One region of the Mucilaginibacter sp. P4_E8 genome, then DNA from elsewhere that is predicted to be linked to it. Evidence: riboswitches for the same ligand, from Rfam matches in the RefSeq annotation. Region 1 holds a riboswitch; the other holds the start of a gene.
What was found. A riboswitch is a leader RNA that binds a small molecule or an ion and turns the genes downstream of it on or off. The one in region 1 is predicted to bind cobalamin.
Positions count from the first base shown of each region.

Region 1 (8,047 bases):
TGGCGTATTTTATATGCTGGAGTACGGCTCGGTTTATGGTGCCCAAAACGAGGATGCACGCCTGGTGAAAATAGAATACAATACCGGTAACCGTGCGCCCATTGCCAAAGCAGGCATAACAGATACCGCTATGCAATCCCTGTATCAGCATACCAAATATTTAACTGCCGAACTTAAAACCATGCCGGTTAAAAAGGAGATAGCAGGGCAGGTACCGCTTACCGTAAGTGTTAACGGACAGGGTAGTAAAGATCTGGATGACGACGATAAAATAACCTACCAGTGGCTGTTTGACGGTAAAACGGTTGGAGCAACTACATCGTCGGCAAAATATACCTACACCAAACCGGGCACCTACAGAGCTATACTTAAAGTAACTGATAAGGCCGGATTGGTTGGCAAGGATACTATTATGGTAAAAGTGGGTAATACCGCGCCAATAGTTAAGATAGCCAGTGCCGATAATGAATCGTTTATATGGAAGGGTAAGCCATTTAAGTACAATGTAGTGGTTAAGGATAAGGAGGATAAAGTGATTGATCCTAAACGTGTAAAGCTTTTCTATATCTATAACCCGCAGCCATCTGCCGATAATAAAACCGTTAAGAACCTGGCAGCCTTATCTGCCACGGAGGTAAACTATCCGGGTAAAGCGCTGATGGCCGCCAGCGATTGCAAATCGTGCCATTTGATCAATAAAACCGCGGTAGGTCCAAGTTTTACGGCTATTGCAAACCGGTACAAAATTCAAAAGGGATCGACAGATAAATTATCAAAAAAGATCATCGCGGGCGGTGCCGGGAGCTGGGGAACGGAGCATGTAATGAGCGCCCACCCACAACTATCAAATGCAGATACCAAGGAAATTGTAAGGTATATTTTTTCACTTACTGATAAAAAGAACAAGGCTATACGTTTACCGCAGCATGGCGTCCTTAACCTTAAATTTAATGATGCCGAGCCACGTGGCGAGTACACCCTACTGGCATCATATACGGATAATGGGGGCAAAGTGGTTGGTCCGCTAACGGGTACCGATGTGGTTACTTTGCGCAATGCCAATGTAAAGGCGGTTTATGCCGATGAGTTAAAAGGTTTTAATCGTTTTAAGGATGATCTTTCGGCAGGGAACCATAAATCGTATGTCATGTTCAGAGATGTTGATCTGTCGGGTATTACAAAGTTTGCTTACCAGTACGCGTCAAAAGATGCTGCAGGCGAAATTGAGGTACGTATTGACTCACAGGCTGGTCCGGTGATCAGCTCGACGGCATACAGCGGAACCGGCGACTGGAAGAAACTGGCCTGGCTAACCGGTGAAGTACAGAAACCGGTAACCGGTAAGCACGATATTTACTTTTTTGCTATTAAACGCACCAAACCAAGCGATGGCATTATTAGTTTAAAAGATATTCAGTTTCAGTAATTAATAGTTGGGCAGGGGAATTGCGATTCCCCTTTGGAGAGCGTAATAGCCCATGAAAAGACAGCATCTATGCTAATTCAAGAGGTGTAGCCCCTAACGGGGCAAAAAACCTTTTGGTTTTATTTCTACAAATATGTAGTCCCTACGGGACATAGAGCAATAATTTAAGCTGCAAATGTGGCTGTATTTCATGTCCCGTAGGGACTACATATTTGTAGAAAATAATTGTAAAAATTTGGTGTGCCCCGTAGTGGGCTACCCTTCTGTCATATGATGGGCTATTGCTCTCTTGAGAGGGGAACTCATAGTTAATATAATTAAGTAACCTATAATCCTGTTTTTATGAAAAGATATTCGATTTTTTTTAGTGTTTGCATGGCTGTGGCCTTGGGACACACACAGGGGTTTGCCCAAAGCGGCAAGCCGCTTTTTACCAATGCTATAGGTGTGCAGGCGTACACTTTCCGCAGCAGTATGCCTAAAGCCACAGCAGCGGTTCTGGATACTATTAAATCCTTTGGCATAACCGAATTGGAAGGAGAGGGGCCCAAGGATATGCCCAAAGAGGAATTTAAAAAACTTTGCGACGAAAGGGGTATCAAAATACCATCAATAGGTGCAGGTTATGATGATATTGTTAAAGATCCTCAATCAGTTATTAAGCTGGCTAAAACATTGGGTGCATCATACGTCATGGTAGCCTGGATACCCCATAAAAAGGAATTTACTTTGGAAGATGCCAAAAAGGCCGCGGCTGATTTTAACCGTGTTGGCAAAATATTAAAGGAAAGCGGACTTACCTTTTGCTACCATAATCATGGGTATGAATTTGGTAAGTATGAGGATGGTACCCTGTTTGATTATATCGCCAAAAACACCGATCCTAAATATGTATCGTTCGAGATTGATATCCTGTGGTCGTTCCACGGCGGACAGGATCCGGCACAGCTGATCAATAAATACCCGTCGCGTATGAAATTGATGCACCTGAAAGACATCAGGAAAGGCGTTGCTAACGACCTTACCGGCGGCACTGATACCAAAAATGATGTAGCATTAGGTACCGGGCAGATCAATATCCCCGAGGTATTAAAGGCGGCAAAAAAAGCGGGCATTAAACATTATTTTATTGAGGATGAAAGTCCGTCATACAGTACCCAGATACCGCTAACCATTGCTTATATCAAGAGTTTAACTTATTAAAAACGTTTCATGGCTGATAATTCATTAAACAGAAGGCAGGTGTTAAAAACTTTAGGTTTGGCGGCAGGGGCCGCTGCTTTGGGTGGTCCCGCGGGAGCGGCAATTAAGGTTGATAAAAACGATCATGGTTTTGTGTACTCCTTAAACATGAGCACCATACGGGGCCATAACCTTGGCTTTATAAAGGAGCTTGAAGTAGCTGCCAAAGCCGGTTATACCGCTGTGGAGATATGGATAGATACCCTGCAAACCTATCTTAAAAATGGTGGCTCAATAACCGAGGCTAAAAAGATCATTGATGGTTTGGGCATCAGGGTGGAGAACGCCATTGGCTTTGCACAGTGGATTGTTGACGATGATGCCATACGTAAACAAGGGCTTACCCAGCTACAGGCCGAAATGGAAATGCTGGCCAAAATTGGCTGCCATAGAATAGCCGCTCCGCCGGCAGGAGCTACAAAATCGGAGGTTATTAACCTGGATACGGTTACGGAGCGCTATAACACCATCCTTAAAATGGGCCGCGAAACCGGTGTGATACCTCAACTGGAAATGTGGGGAGGATCGGCAAATTTAAAACACATAAGCCAGGTATTGTATGTAGTAACCCAATGCGGGCACCCCGACGCGCGGATGTTGCTGGATGTATTTCATGTATATAAAGGGCAATCGGCGGTGGAGAGTCTGCAGTTTGTGGGCAAACAGGCATTAGAGATATTTCATGTTAATGATTATCCCGCAGGTATCAGTCCTGAACAAATATCTGAGCCCGACAGGGTGTATGTTGGCGATGGGGTAGCCCCTGTAAAACGTATTTTACAATTGGTTAAAAATCCCGACAGGCCGCTTATTATATCGTGCGAAGTATTTAATAAAAGTTATTACGCGCAGGATGCCCTGCTGGTGGCAAAAACCGCGCTTAGCAAAATGAAGGCTATAGCGGCGAAGGTTTAGTACCCTAACCCCCAGAGAATAATAGCCCATCAATAACAGTTGGGTTATTTGGTAGATYAGATTCCCTCCTTGGGGAGGGGCGCGGTGGTTTGTGTAATGGCAGGGAGGGGTTTATTCGTGATGTAGGTCGCATAAACCCCTCCCTACACCCTCCCGTCGGGAGGGAATCGCACAGGCCAACACTTTAAAATTTAATCCTGTTTTATCATGGGCTATTACTCTGAAGGGGAATGAACCCAAACGCTCCTAACTGTGGAGAAATTCTTGTACTGTTCGAGGCCTTTACTTTACTTTTCTTCCTCCCCACATTTGGGGATATATAAATAAATTTACCCATATTTTTTATTCTATATTTGCGTCGCTTTTGGTTCCCTGAGCATTTATTTGTTTAGGGATTAAAAGGGAATTCGGTGTAATTCCGGAACTGTCCCGCAGCTGTAAGCTCCGTTAACCGCTATCCATTCTTTAGCCACTGTTCGCCTTGGGCGGATGGGAAGGCCGGATAAGCAGGGAGTAAGTCAGAAGACCTGCCATTGCATTATAAGTATTCATAGCTTTCGGGGATTGAAGCTGGAATGAGGATACCTCACGTGTGTTGTATTTCCATTTGTTATACCCTGTTTGCTGTTTGTTTAATTTTTTTACGAACAGAAAATATTGCAACGCCTGTACAAATATTTGTGCCTTCTATTGGTGTCGGCTTGCCTTGTAGCAATACAAGGCTCACTTTGCGGCAATTTAATGGCGCAAAATGCCGATACCATCCGCTCATCATCAAAAGATACTTTAAGAAACCATCATCTTAAAGAGGTTTCTGTGCGTGCAGGCAGGATCTCATCGCGCAATACATCGGCCACGCCGCTACAGGTATTAAAAGGCGCCGAGTTAGAAAAACTAAACAGCTTTTCTGTAGCCGATGCTATCCGCTTTTTTTCGGGGGTACAATTAAAAGATTACGGTGGTATTGGTGGCCTTAAAACCATTAACGTGCGTAGTCTGGGCAGTAACCACGTAGCCGTTTTTTATGATGGGGTTGAGTTTGGGAACTCGCAGAACGGGCAGGTTGATCTTGGCAAGTTCTCGCTTGACAATATTGAAGAGATAGCTTTATATAATGCACAAAAAGGCACCATATTTCAATCGGCAAAAGGTTTTTCGGCGGGAAGTGCCATTTACCTTACTTCCAGGCAACCCCGGTTTGAGCCCGGCAGCAGCTCAACCGGGAAAGTCAGTTTTAAAACAGGTTCATCCGGACTGTTAAATCCTTCGTTCTTTTGGCAATATAAGCTGAGCGATAATGTTTACAGCACCTTTAGTACAGAGCTTGTGCATGCCAACGGGCGCTATAAGTTCAGGTACACTAATGGGGTTTATGATACAACCGCGGTAAGGCAAAACGGAGATATCGACGCGCAACGCGTAGAGGCCGGTTTAAATGGCAAGCTCAAAGACAGCAGCAAATGGGCGGTTAAGGGATATTTATACAACTCAGAACGCGGATTGCCCGCTGCCATAGTATCCAACAAATTTGATTCGCATGAGCGGCTGTGGGACAGGGATGTGTTTGTTCAGTCGTCATACAATAAAAAATTCAGTGATCGGTATAGCTTAATGCTAAGTGGCAAGTATGCCAATACCTACAGCCATTACGTAAACCCTGATATTACTACTACCACGGGTTTGCTCAATGATCGATATTATGAGAACGAGCTCTACTTTTCTGTTGCCAACAAATTGCGGATCAACAAATTCTGGGATGTTGCCTTAGCTGCCGATTACCAGTGGAATACGCTGCACATCACAGAAAATGACTCGGCCAAATATGGTTTTGCACCTCCGGTACGCAATACCCTGCTAACCGCGCTGGCTTCTGAGCTGCATTTTAAACGCCTTAATGTGCAGGTAAATTTACTGGGCACCTTTGTTAACGATAAGGTTTCGATAGAAAGTAATTCTGACAAAAAGAAGGAATATACACCCGCGCTGCTGCTTTCCTGGCAACCAACTGAAAACCCCGACTTCAGGATACGCGGGTTTTATAAAAGTATTTTCAGGCTGCCAACCTTTAATGATCTGTACTACACTTTTGTAGGCTACGCCGCAGTAAAGCCCGAATTTAATAAACAGTATGATGTAGGGTTTACCTATAATAAAACCCTGCACCAGCAAACGCTGGTATATTTTGCGCTGCAGGCTGATGCTTATTACAACCAGGTGAGGGACAAGATCGTAGCTGTTCCGGGTGCTGACCTGGGCAGATGGTCGATTATTAATTTAGGCAAGGTTCATATTAAAGGAATAGACATTAACGCGCAGGCAACCTGGCAAATATTACATGATGTATTTGTTAATACGGGCATCGCCTACACTTACCAAAAGGCTGTAGATGTAACCGATAAAAACGATTTTAACTATAATCAACAGATCCCATATACCCCGGTTAACAGCGGCTCTGTGTTGATAGCGGCCGAATGGCGCAAGCTGACATTTACCTACAGTTATATATATACTGGCGAAAGGTATAATCAAAAAGCTAATGAACTGGCAAACTACATGCCGCCCTGGTACACTCATGATGCAGGGCTTACCTATACAACCAGGTACAACAAGCATAGGCTAAAACTTACCGCCGAGGTAAATAACCTGCTTAACCAGTACTATGATGTAGTATACAATTTCCCGTTGCCGGGGCGCAATTACCGGTTCACTATAAGTTCAACTTTTTAAACCTATGAAAAACATAAATTATATTATCAAATGCTTGTTGTTGGGATGCCTGATCCTGATTTACAGCTCATGCCGCAAGGCATCCCAACCAATACCTGAAGAGGTTAAAACACTGCTGCCTGCTGATCCTGCAAGTGTGGTAAAAGGTTTTTACCTGCTTAACGAGGGTAATATGAACATGAATAAAGCTTCGCTTGATTACCTGGATTATACTACGGGCGAGTACCGCCGGAATATCTATAACCAAACCAACCCCGAGGTAACCAAAGGTTTGGGCGATGTGGGCAATGATATTGGCATATATGGCTCAAAAGTTTACGTGGTGGTTAATGTATCAAACAAAGTAGAGATCCTGAATGCGCGTACAGGTAAGCGTATATCAGTTATCACCATAGCTAATTGCCGTTACGTTACTTTCCATAATGGTAAAGCTTATGTGAGCGCCTATCTGGGTAAAGTGGGCGACCCCAATGCCCCAAATGGCGCGGTTGATGAAATTGATACCGCGAGTTTACAGATCACCCGTAAAGTTACCGTTGGCCGGCAGCCCGAAGAAATGGCTATAGTGGGCGAAAAGTTGTACGTAGCCAACTCGGGCGGATACAGTCCCCCGAATTATGAACGTACCGTTTCGGTGGTTGATCTGGCCACATTTACCGAACTGAAACGCATAGACGTAGCCATTAACCTTGACCGTGTAAAAGCCGACAAGTATGGCGATATCTATGTAACCTCAAGGGGCGATTATTATAAGATCCCATCCAAACTGTTTGTGATCGATACAAAAACCGACCAGGTTAAAAAGGAATTTGATTTTGGTGTGAGCAACCTGTGGATAGATGATGACATAGCCTACATGTATAGTTATGAATTTAGCTATATAACCGGTGGAAATGTAACAACCTACTCCATGCTTAACGTGAAGGACGAAACCGTTATTAACCGCAAATTTATTACCGACGGAACCGAAACACAGATCAAAGTACCCTATGGTATCGCCGTAAATCCTATTACAAAAGAGGTATTGGTTACCGATGCCAAAGATTATGTAACCCCCGGAACGCTATACTGCTTTGATGTTAACGGGAAGAAAAAATGGTCGGTAACAGCGGGCGATATCCCCGCGCATTTTGCATTTGCTTATTAAACACTTTATATAAAAATAGAAACTAATAAAATGATAAAAACAAACCTAAACTACAGCAAAACGCTATCAATGGCGGTTTTGCTTAGCCTCGCCATGCTGGCATCATGTAAAAAAGATCAGGATGCGGCTGATCCTGTAAAACCAGAAAAACCGGTAACTCCCGTTACCCCAACAGCACCTATACGGCCGTTAACAGCAAGCAGTAACCCTTATGTAACCCAGTTTTTTGAGTACACACCAGCCCCCGGCCAGTTTATTAACACCGGTTTTGGAACCGCCGAAGTAGCAAAAACCATTTTAAAAGGGAAAGATAACCTGTTAACACTTGGAGCCTGGGGTGGCTATGTGGTGTATGGTTTTGATCATACGGTTTTAAATGGCTACAACAAGCCCGATATTATCGTGTTTGGTAATGCCTTCAATCTTTTTGCCGAGCCTGGGATAATATGGGTTATGGATGATAAAAACGGTAATGGCAAACCCGATGATACCTGGTACGAGCTAAGAGGCAGTAAGTATAATCAGGAGGGTTACGTGCGTAACTACACAGTAACTTATACCCGTCCTAAAAATGATACCAGCGATGTGCC
Region 1 is NZ_JBFUJG010000007.1:74,261-82,307, forward strand. It holds gene AC1DRQ_RS04995 (ThuA domain-containing protein) at 1-1,426, shown strand, start outside; gene AC1DRQ_RS05000 (sugar phosphate isomerase/epimerase family protein) at 1,769-2,629, shown strand; gene AC1DRQ_RS05005 (sugar phosphate isomerase/epimerase family protein) at 2,639-3,583, shown strand; cobalamin riboswitch at 3,932-4,132, shown strand; gene AC1DRQ_RS05010 (TonB-dependent receptor) at 4,277-6,310, shown strand; gene AC1DRQ_RS05015 (YncE family protein) at 6,315-7,457, shown strand; gene AC1DRQ_RS05020 (cell surface protein) at 7,488-8,047, shown strand, end outside.

Region 2 (8,047 bases), on a different contig from region 1:
ACGGAAATTGCCTGTTTTACCTGTCAGGAAACTGTTGTTTCTACAACTAACTTACGAAGTTGTTTTGCAGCCTCCACCATATTTACCAACGCGGTTTGCGTTTCGGGCCATCTGCGGGTCTTTAAACCACAGTCGGGGTTAACCCATAAATTACCGGCCGGCAGTAATGCCGATGCTTTCTCGAGCATGCTCACCATCTCATCAACCGTAGGTACGCGGGGCGAATGGATATCATAAACACCCGGACCAATTTCATTTGGATATTTAAAATCGGCAAAGGCGGCAAGCAGTTCCATTTGCGAGCGTGAGGTTTCTATCGTGATCACATCGGCATCCATATCGGCAATGTTACCTATAATGTCATTAAACTCGCTGTAGCACATGTGGGTATGGATCTGCGTTTCGTCCCTCACCCCGCTGGCCGAGATCCGAAACGCCCGTACAGCCCAATGCAGGTAAGCCGCCCAATCCTTTTTGCGCAATGGCAAACCCTCTCTTATAGCCGGTTCATCAATCTGGATCACTTTAATACCTGCCTGCTCCAGGGCAACCACTTCATCGCGGATGGCCAGGGCTATCTGGTAGGTAGTTTCGGAACGGGGCTGATCATCGCGCACAAACGACCATTGCAGTATGGTTACCGGTCCGGTAAGCATACCCTTCATCAGTCTGTTGGTATTGGCCTGCGCAAAGCTGCTCCAACGCACGGTCATATCCGCCGGGCGACTTACATCGCCATAAATTACCGGTGGTTTAACACAGCGGCTGCCATAGCTTTGCACCCACCCGTTTTTGGTGAATAAAAAGCCATCCAAACGTTCGCCAAAGTATTCAACCATGTCGTTACGTTCAAATTCGCCATGAACCAAAACATCAAGACCTATTTCTTCCTGCCAGCGGATGGCATCAATGGTGGCTTTTTCTATCTGTTCGTCATACTGGGCGGTGGTTAGCTCGCCTTTTTTTAGTCGTGCCCTAAGCGAGCGGATATCATCTGTTTGCGGGAATGAGCCTATGGTAGTTGTAGGGTACAGGGGTAATTTAAAGCGCTGCTGTTGTATTTTTTGACGTGTGCCGAATGTACTATCACGCTGGGCATCGGCATCGGTGATGGCGGCAGTACGTTGTTTTATTTCCTGCTTGTGGATCAGTTTTGACAGGTTACGGCTTGATATGGCCTGCAAATTGGCTTGCAACAAGCCATTATCGCCATTAATAATTTCAGCAAGTTCATTAACCTCGTTCAGTTTTTGTTTGGCAAAGGCCATCCAGTTTTTTATTTCGGGGTTGATGGCTGTTTCCAGATCAAGATCAAACGGGGTATGCAGCAGGGAGCAACTTGGCGCTATCATCACCCTGTCTTCACCAATAACTGCTATTGCTTTTTTGATGTGTGATAACGACCTGATATAATCGTTTTTCCAGATGTTGCGGCCATCAATTACTCCTAACGAGAGGCTAAGCTTTTCGGGCAGCAGGGTAAGCACCTCATCCAATTGCTTCGGTGCACGTACCAGGTCGATATGCAGTGCGCTTACCGGCAGGTTTACAGCCAGTTGGGTATTACCCTGCAGGCTTTCAAAATAGGTGGTGAGCAGTACTTTTATACCAGGACAGTTTTTGCTGATCTCGTTATAAGCATATACAAAAGCCTCTTTTTCTTTTTGGGTAAGATCAAGCGCCAGGAAAGGCTCATCTAGCTGTACCCAAACCGCGCCATAGCTTTTCAGCCTTTTTAATACTTCAATGTAAACAGGTACCAACTTTTTGATCATGTCTATCTTATCAAACCCGGCCTGCTTTTCCTTACCCAGCAACAGGTACGATACGGGGCCTATGAGTACTGGTTTAGGTGTTGTGCCGGTATGTTGTTTGGCCAGGGTAAATTCGTCAAATACCTTTTCACTGAATAGCCTAAACTGCTGATTTTGTACAAACTCCGGCACAATGTAATGGTAATTGGTATCAAACCATTTGGTCATTTCCATGGCGGTTATATCCAGGCCATCCTTTTGATAGCCGCGGGCCATGGCAAAATAAAGGTCGATCTCGGTATTGGCCCTGTTTTGTGTTAACACCGGGGTATACCGCTCGGGGATTACGCCCAACATGAGCGATGTATCCAGCACCTGGTCATAAAAACTAAAATCGTTACAGGGGATCAGATCGATACCGGCTTCGGCCTGGGTTTGCCAGTGGCCAATACGGAGCTGACGGGCAACGGCAAATAGTTCGTCGCGGCTGGATAGGCCGGCCCAGTACAATTCACTGGCCTTTTTGAGTTCACGGAGGGCACCTACACGAGGATACCCGAGATTGTTTTTGAGCATACGCATAAAACTTTTTTGGTTAAACATTAAATTGAATTAATGCTCCTTACGGTTTTCGGTATGCTTTCGGGAAATGGTAATAAAAGGCAAAAGCTTAACGCACAAGCATGTGAAAGCCTGCGGTTATTCTTTTTCTTCGACTACTGCTTCAAAACGCGAAAGCATTGTCTTTATACATTGGGGCAAGTATCCTGGCTTGTAACATTGTTGCCGTCCTTCTCATCTGCCTTAAAGCAGACAATGGACCTGGTAAAGGCAACAATTTTTTGTGTTACTTACAGTTGCGCGACAGCCCGTGATTTACACACGGTTCCTTTTTAATCCCTGCCTAAATATAGCAGGAAACCTCATGCAGAAAAAAAGTAAAGAACTTTATTGAGGGCAAATATAGGGAATAGATTGATACGGATGTGCAGATTTCAGATATGCAAATGTGCAGATTGGAGATGTGCACATTTGCATTTTCTTTTAACTCTTTCTAAAATACCTGTTTTTCACGAAAGATTTGATCAGGATACCGGCCACACAACAGGCAACCAATAGATAAACAATTAGGATGTGTTTCTGCATTTTGGTTTATAATTTTCCTAAATGTAACGGATGTGATACAAACAATGCAAGTGATTTGAAAAATAATCTTCTAACCGATTTGGATAAAAAGTCAGAGAAGTGTAATTTTTGAGCGCTATTTGAAGGTAAATGAAGTCTTCTCAAGTCAGACAAGTGTAAATTTAAATCATATTTTACCGTAGCTGCAGTGACTCCCACAGGTCCCCACGAGAGACCCTGAGGGGACGAAAAATGCAACTTTTCACATTCCCGGCTTTTTTGCCGAACCAATTAAATTTACATCTACAACCTCTAAAAAGCTAACCATGTGCTGAACGGTTTCTTTGTACTTTTTAAAATGCGGGGCTTGTATATGAGCTTTGTATGCTGTTGAATCGGCGTACACTTCAAAGATTGTAATGTGAGAAGGTTGTTTTTTGTCGGCAACTGCATAATAACTAAGCACTCCCGGTTCAACACGAATAGCAGTAGTCATTTGCTCCTTTAAAGCAATATTATACTTATCCAGTTGTGCCGGGTCGACTTGAATTTTAGCTATTCTATACATATGGATATTTTCCTGACCCATACCTTTTGTATTTATAATAAATGCCAGTAACACACTGCCTATGACWTAAAGTATCTTCTTTTTCATTGAGTTGTTGTTTACCCTAAGATACGAAAGCCCATTAAATAAAAAGGCCTTATTTCTACCCCTCTGGATCTCCTGAAGATATACCTGAGGTTCTTAGAAAGTGTAAATTTTGAATATACCGGTCCTCCAACCAACCACCTCGCTTTTTCTTTGAAATGTTTAACTTTGAACATGCAAGCGTTAAACACACCCCAAAACGGTTCTTATAATTTTGAAAGCAATAAAGGCGACTCTACACAGTTCAGGGTTGCTACTATATACGAGGGTTACTGCAACCTCGCCTCTTACAACCGCCGCGACTTTTACAAGATCACCTTAAAACTCAGTGGCAATAGCCAGTTACTTTATGCAAACAGGGGTATCGAGATCAATAAACCTGCCCTCGTATTTACTAATCCTTTAGTCCCTTACTCCTGGGAGGGTGATCATGAAGGAGCTGCAGGTTATTTTTGTGTGTTCACGAATGAATTTCTGCAAAGCGGGAATCGCATGGAAAGCTTGGAGGAATCATCCTTATTTAAAGCCGGCGGCGACCCTGTTTATTTCCTGAATGACACGCAAGCTGATTATATCCACAGCATTTTTTGCCGGATGCAGCAGGAGCTTGACAGCGAATACATATATAAATATGAGCTTATCCGTAACCACCTGAACCTGATTATTCATGAGGCTATTAAGATGCAGCCCGCCGTGGCTTATTTCACACCTCAAAACGCGGCCTCACGTATAGCTAAACTATTTCTGACCCTGTTGGAGAAACAATTTCCTGTTGAATCGCCACAGTATTCGCTGGCGCTGAAAAAGGCCGGGGATTACGCCGACAAGCTGGCGGTACACGTAAACCATTTAAACGCTGCCGTGCGTGAAATTACCGGCAGATCAACCACCACCCATATTAATGACAGGGTACTTGCTGAAGCAAAATCATTATTAAGCCATACAGATTGGAGCGTTGCGGAAATAGCCGCCAGCCTGGGTTTTGATTATGCTTCTTATTTTAATAACTTTTTTAAAAAGCATACAGGCTTTACTCCTATGGCTTTAAGAAAAGCTCTTTGAAAAGTATAATTATTACTTTGAAATGTTTAGCTACCAAACAGGATAATCATTATAAATTTGTTAACATAAAACATAAAACCTATGATACAAGCCAAAGGATATGCAGCTCAAACCGCTGAAACAGATTTAGCCCCCTGGGATTTTGAACGCAGGGAAGTTGGACCACGCGATGTTCAACTGGAAATATTATTCTGTGGTGTTTGCCACTCAGATCTTCACCAAATAAAAAACGATTGGTTCCCGGGGATCTTCCCAATGGTACCAGGCCACGAAATTGTAGGTAAAGTAATTAAAGTAGGCGATCATGTAAAGAAATTTAAAGCAGATGATCTTGCAGGCGTAGGTTGCCTGGTTGACTCCTGCAGAACCTGTGATAACTGCAAAGATGGATTAGAGCAATACTGTTTAAATGGTAATGTACAAACTTACAATGGCAAGGGTAAAGATGGTGTGCCAACTTACGGCGGCTATTCAAACACTATTGTGGTTCATGAGGATTTTGTACTGCACATTTCTGATAAGCTACCGCTTGCTGCTACTGCGCCGTTACTTTGCGCGGGCATTACCACTTACTCGCCGCTGCGTTACTGGAAAGTAGGCAAAGGACACAAATTGGCCGTATTAGGCCTTGGCGGATTAGGCCACATGGGCGTAAAATTTGGCGTTGCTTTTGGTGCCGATGTTACTGTTTTAAGTACATCACCATCTAAAGAAGAGGCTGCCAAAGCTTTAGGTGCACACCACTTTGTGGTAACATCAGACCCTGCCCAGTTAGAAGCTGTTAAAGGTTCGTTTGATTTTATTCTGGATACGGTTTCTGCCGAGCACGACATGAATCTTTACCTGTCGTTATTAAAAACAAATGGTACACACATTTGCGTTGGCGTACCATCAGAGCCTTATGCCATTCATCCATTTTCGCTTTTGGCTGGTCGTAAAAGCGTTTCAGGATCAGGAATTGGCGGCCTGCCCGAAACTCAGGAAATGCTTGATTATTGCGCAGAACACAATATCGTTTCAGACATCGAAATGATTGACATGAAAGATATTACCGCGGCTTATGATCGTATGCTTAAAGGCGACGTTCGTTACCGTTTTGTTATTGATATGGCTACGCTGTAATCTTAAAAAATCACTTTATAAAAAAGAGCGCCTGCTTGTAAGCAGGCGCTCTTTTTTGTTTCGTCTATTTAAAGTATTACTTATCCAACCCGCCACTGCGTGTTGCCTTAACCTGAACGGGCCATTTTATCCCTTCGGTTTTGGTGTTCACCGTTTTTGCAGGGTCTTCACTGGCCATGTACGCCATGATAGCCGCCAGCATGGCGTTATTCCGCAAGTCGTCAAAAATAACTTTATCATACGTGTCGCGGTTGGTATGCCAGGTGTATGCACCGTATGACCAGTTAAGCGAGCTTAAGGAAAATCCGGGGGCGCCAACTGCCACAAACGAGGCAAAGTCAGACCCACCACCACCGGGCTGACCAGGGAAATTGGTCTTTATCCGGTTTTTAATGGTATCGGGTACTGCTGCCAGCCACCTGCCCAGGTAATCCTTTGCTTCAGCAAAGCCTTGACCCGACAGGTTAACTACCCGTCCGGTACCGTTATCCTGGTTAAACAGGGCCTGTAAATTTTTAACTATTTCGGGGTGATCCTCCACAAATGCGCGCGAACCATTCAAACCCTCTTCTTCACTCCCCCAATGCCCTACCAGTATGGTGCGTTTAGGATGCGGATAGAATTTTTTTAACAGGCGCATAGCCTCCATCATGGTAAGGGTAGCGGTACCGTTATCGGTAGCGCCGGTGCCACCATCCCAGGAGTCGAAATGTGCGGAAAGCATTACATATTCATCCGGTTTCTCCGTGCCTTTTATTTCGGCAATGGTATTAAAGGTTGGCACTACACCCAATTCTTTTGATTCGGTGTGCATACTGATCTTCGGTTTCCCTCCTGATTCACTTAGGCGGTAAAGCATCCCATAATCTTCCAAGGCAATATCAACCGTAGGCACTATTTTGGTATTGGCGCCAAATATTTTATCAACCCCAAAACCAGCCGACCAGTTATTGGTCAGGATCCCTGCTGCACCGGCTTTTTCAAGCGCAACAGGAAGCGTTTTGGTGGTATAACCGGTTTTGCTGATACGCTTGCGCCAGGCGTCGGTCATGGCGGTACGTTCAGTCTTCATTTTGTCAAATGATTCTTTGGTAGCAAATTCCTGCCAGTTATAATCGGGCCGGCCGGTTGGCTGGCACATGGATATCATCACGAATTTGCCCTTAACATTTGGCAGCCACTGCTGAAAAGCAACCGAGTCGGCAAGGTCTGGCAGTATGATCACTTCGGCGGTAACCGTTTTTTTGCCCATACCCGGGCTCCAGGCCAGTTGCGTACCTTCCAGTGATTTTATACGCGGCGAAACCATATCAATGTGCGATATGCCCCGCTCCCAGCCACGCCATTCGCCCCATTTTTCGTTATGGGCGGGTATGTCCCAGCTTTTGTATTTGGCTACAGCCCAATCATTGGCCTGTTTCATTTGCGGTGTGCCTACTAAACGCGGCCCAACGCCATCAAAAAGTTCATGCGCCAGTTTTTCCAGTTGCGAATTGGCGGTTTCCTCTTTCATGATAGCGTCAATAACAGGGTTACTGGACTGCGCGGCGGCAATGCTGCTGCAAAGTACCATGCCCAAAGCAAGTGGCTTTACTTTATGCCAGATATTATGGTAAATATTTTTCATAAACCTAATTTATAAAAAACAAGCAAACTCCCTAACACTTATGATTTGGGTAACAGGTTTAATACATTCTTTAAAAAAATGCCCTGCGGTATGACTTACTGTGTGAACACATCTTTTTGAAAAATGTCATTTCGATAGAGCAAAGAAAGGGAATAAGGGTGGCGCGAAAGAGAAATCTTATACATCATGCATAGTTCGTATGAAAAGTTGTAGAAGATTTCTCTCTATCGTTCGAAATGACATAGTTTTTTTTACTTAGCCATAAAGAACGTTTTTTACATCCTGAGTATGTAAGAGGAATACTTACTACTCCCCCAACTTCGCAATGATCTCATCTGTAGTACCCACCTCGCCCAAACGCGGAAAAATGTATTTGAAGCTATGGGCATGCGCTTCAGGAAACAGATCGGTCATGGCATCGCTGGCAAAGGCAATATGGTAACCATACTCATTGGCCGACCGGGCCGTGCCTTCCACACCAATACTGGTAGAAACACCGGCCAGTATAATACCGGTAATACCCTGATGTTGCAATTCGGTATGCAGCGTGGTATTGTAAAAAGCGTTCCAGGTTTCTTTCGTGATTAGGATATCCCCTTCTGCTGTTTTTATTTCAGGAATAATATCCAATGCGTTATCCGGCAAAGGGCCATTGACTGATCTGTTGGCGTCTTTGCGCGTTTTTGATGCGGCAGAACCTACCGG
Region 2 is NZ_JBFUJG010000006.1:82,166-90,212, forward strand. It holds gene metE (5-methyltetrahydropteroyltriglutamate--homocysteine S-methyltransferase) at 24-2,330, opposite strand; cobalamin riboswitch at 2,494-2,695, opposite strand; gene AC1DRQ_RS04410 (putative quinol monooxygenase) at 3,142-3,534, opposite strand; gene AC1DRQ_RS04415 (helix-turn-helix domain-containing protein) at 3,706-4,593, shown strand; gene AC1DRQ_RS04420 (NAD(P)-dependent alcohol dehydrogenase) at 4,675-5,715, shown strand; gene AC1DRQ_RS04425 (M20/M25/M40 family metallo-hydrolase) at 5,792-7,342, opposite strand; gene AC1DRQ_RS04430 (isochorismatase family protein) at 7,649-8,047, opposite strand, start outside.
Region 2: another riboswitch for cobalamin. It lies ahead of metE (5-methyltetrahydropteroyltriglutamate--homocysteine S-methyltransferase); the one in region 1 lies ahead of AC1DRQ_RS05010 (TonB-dependent receptor).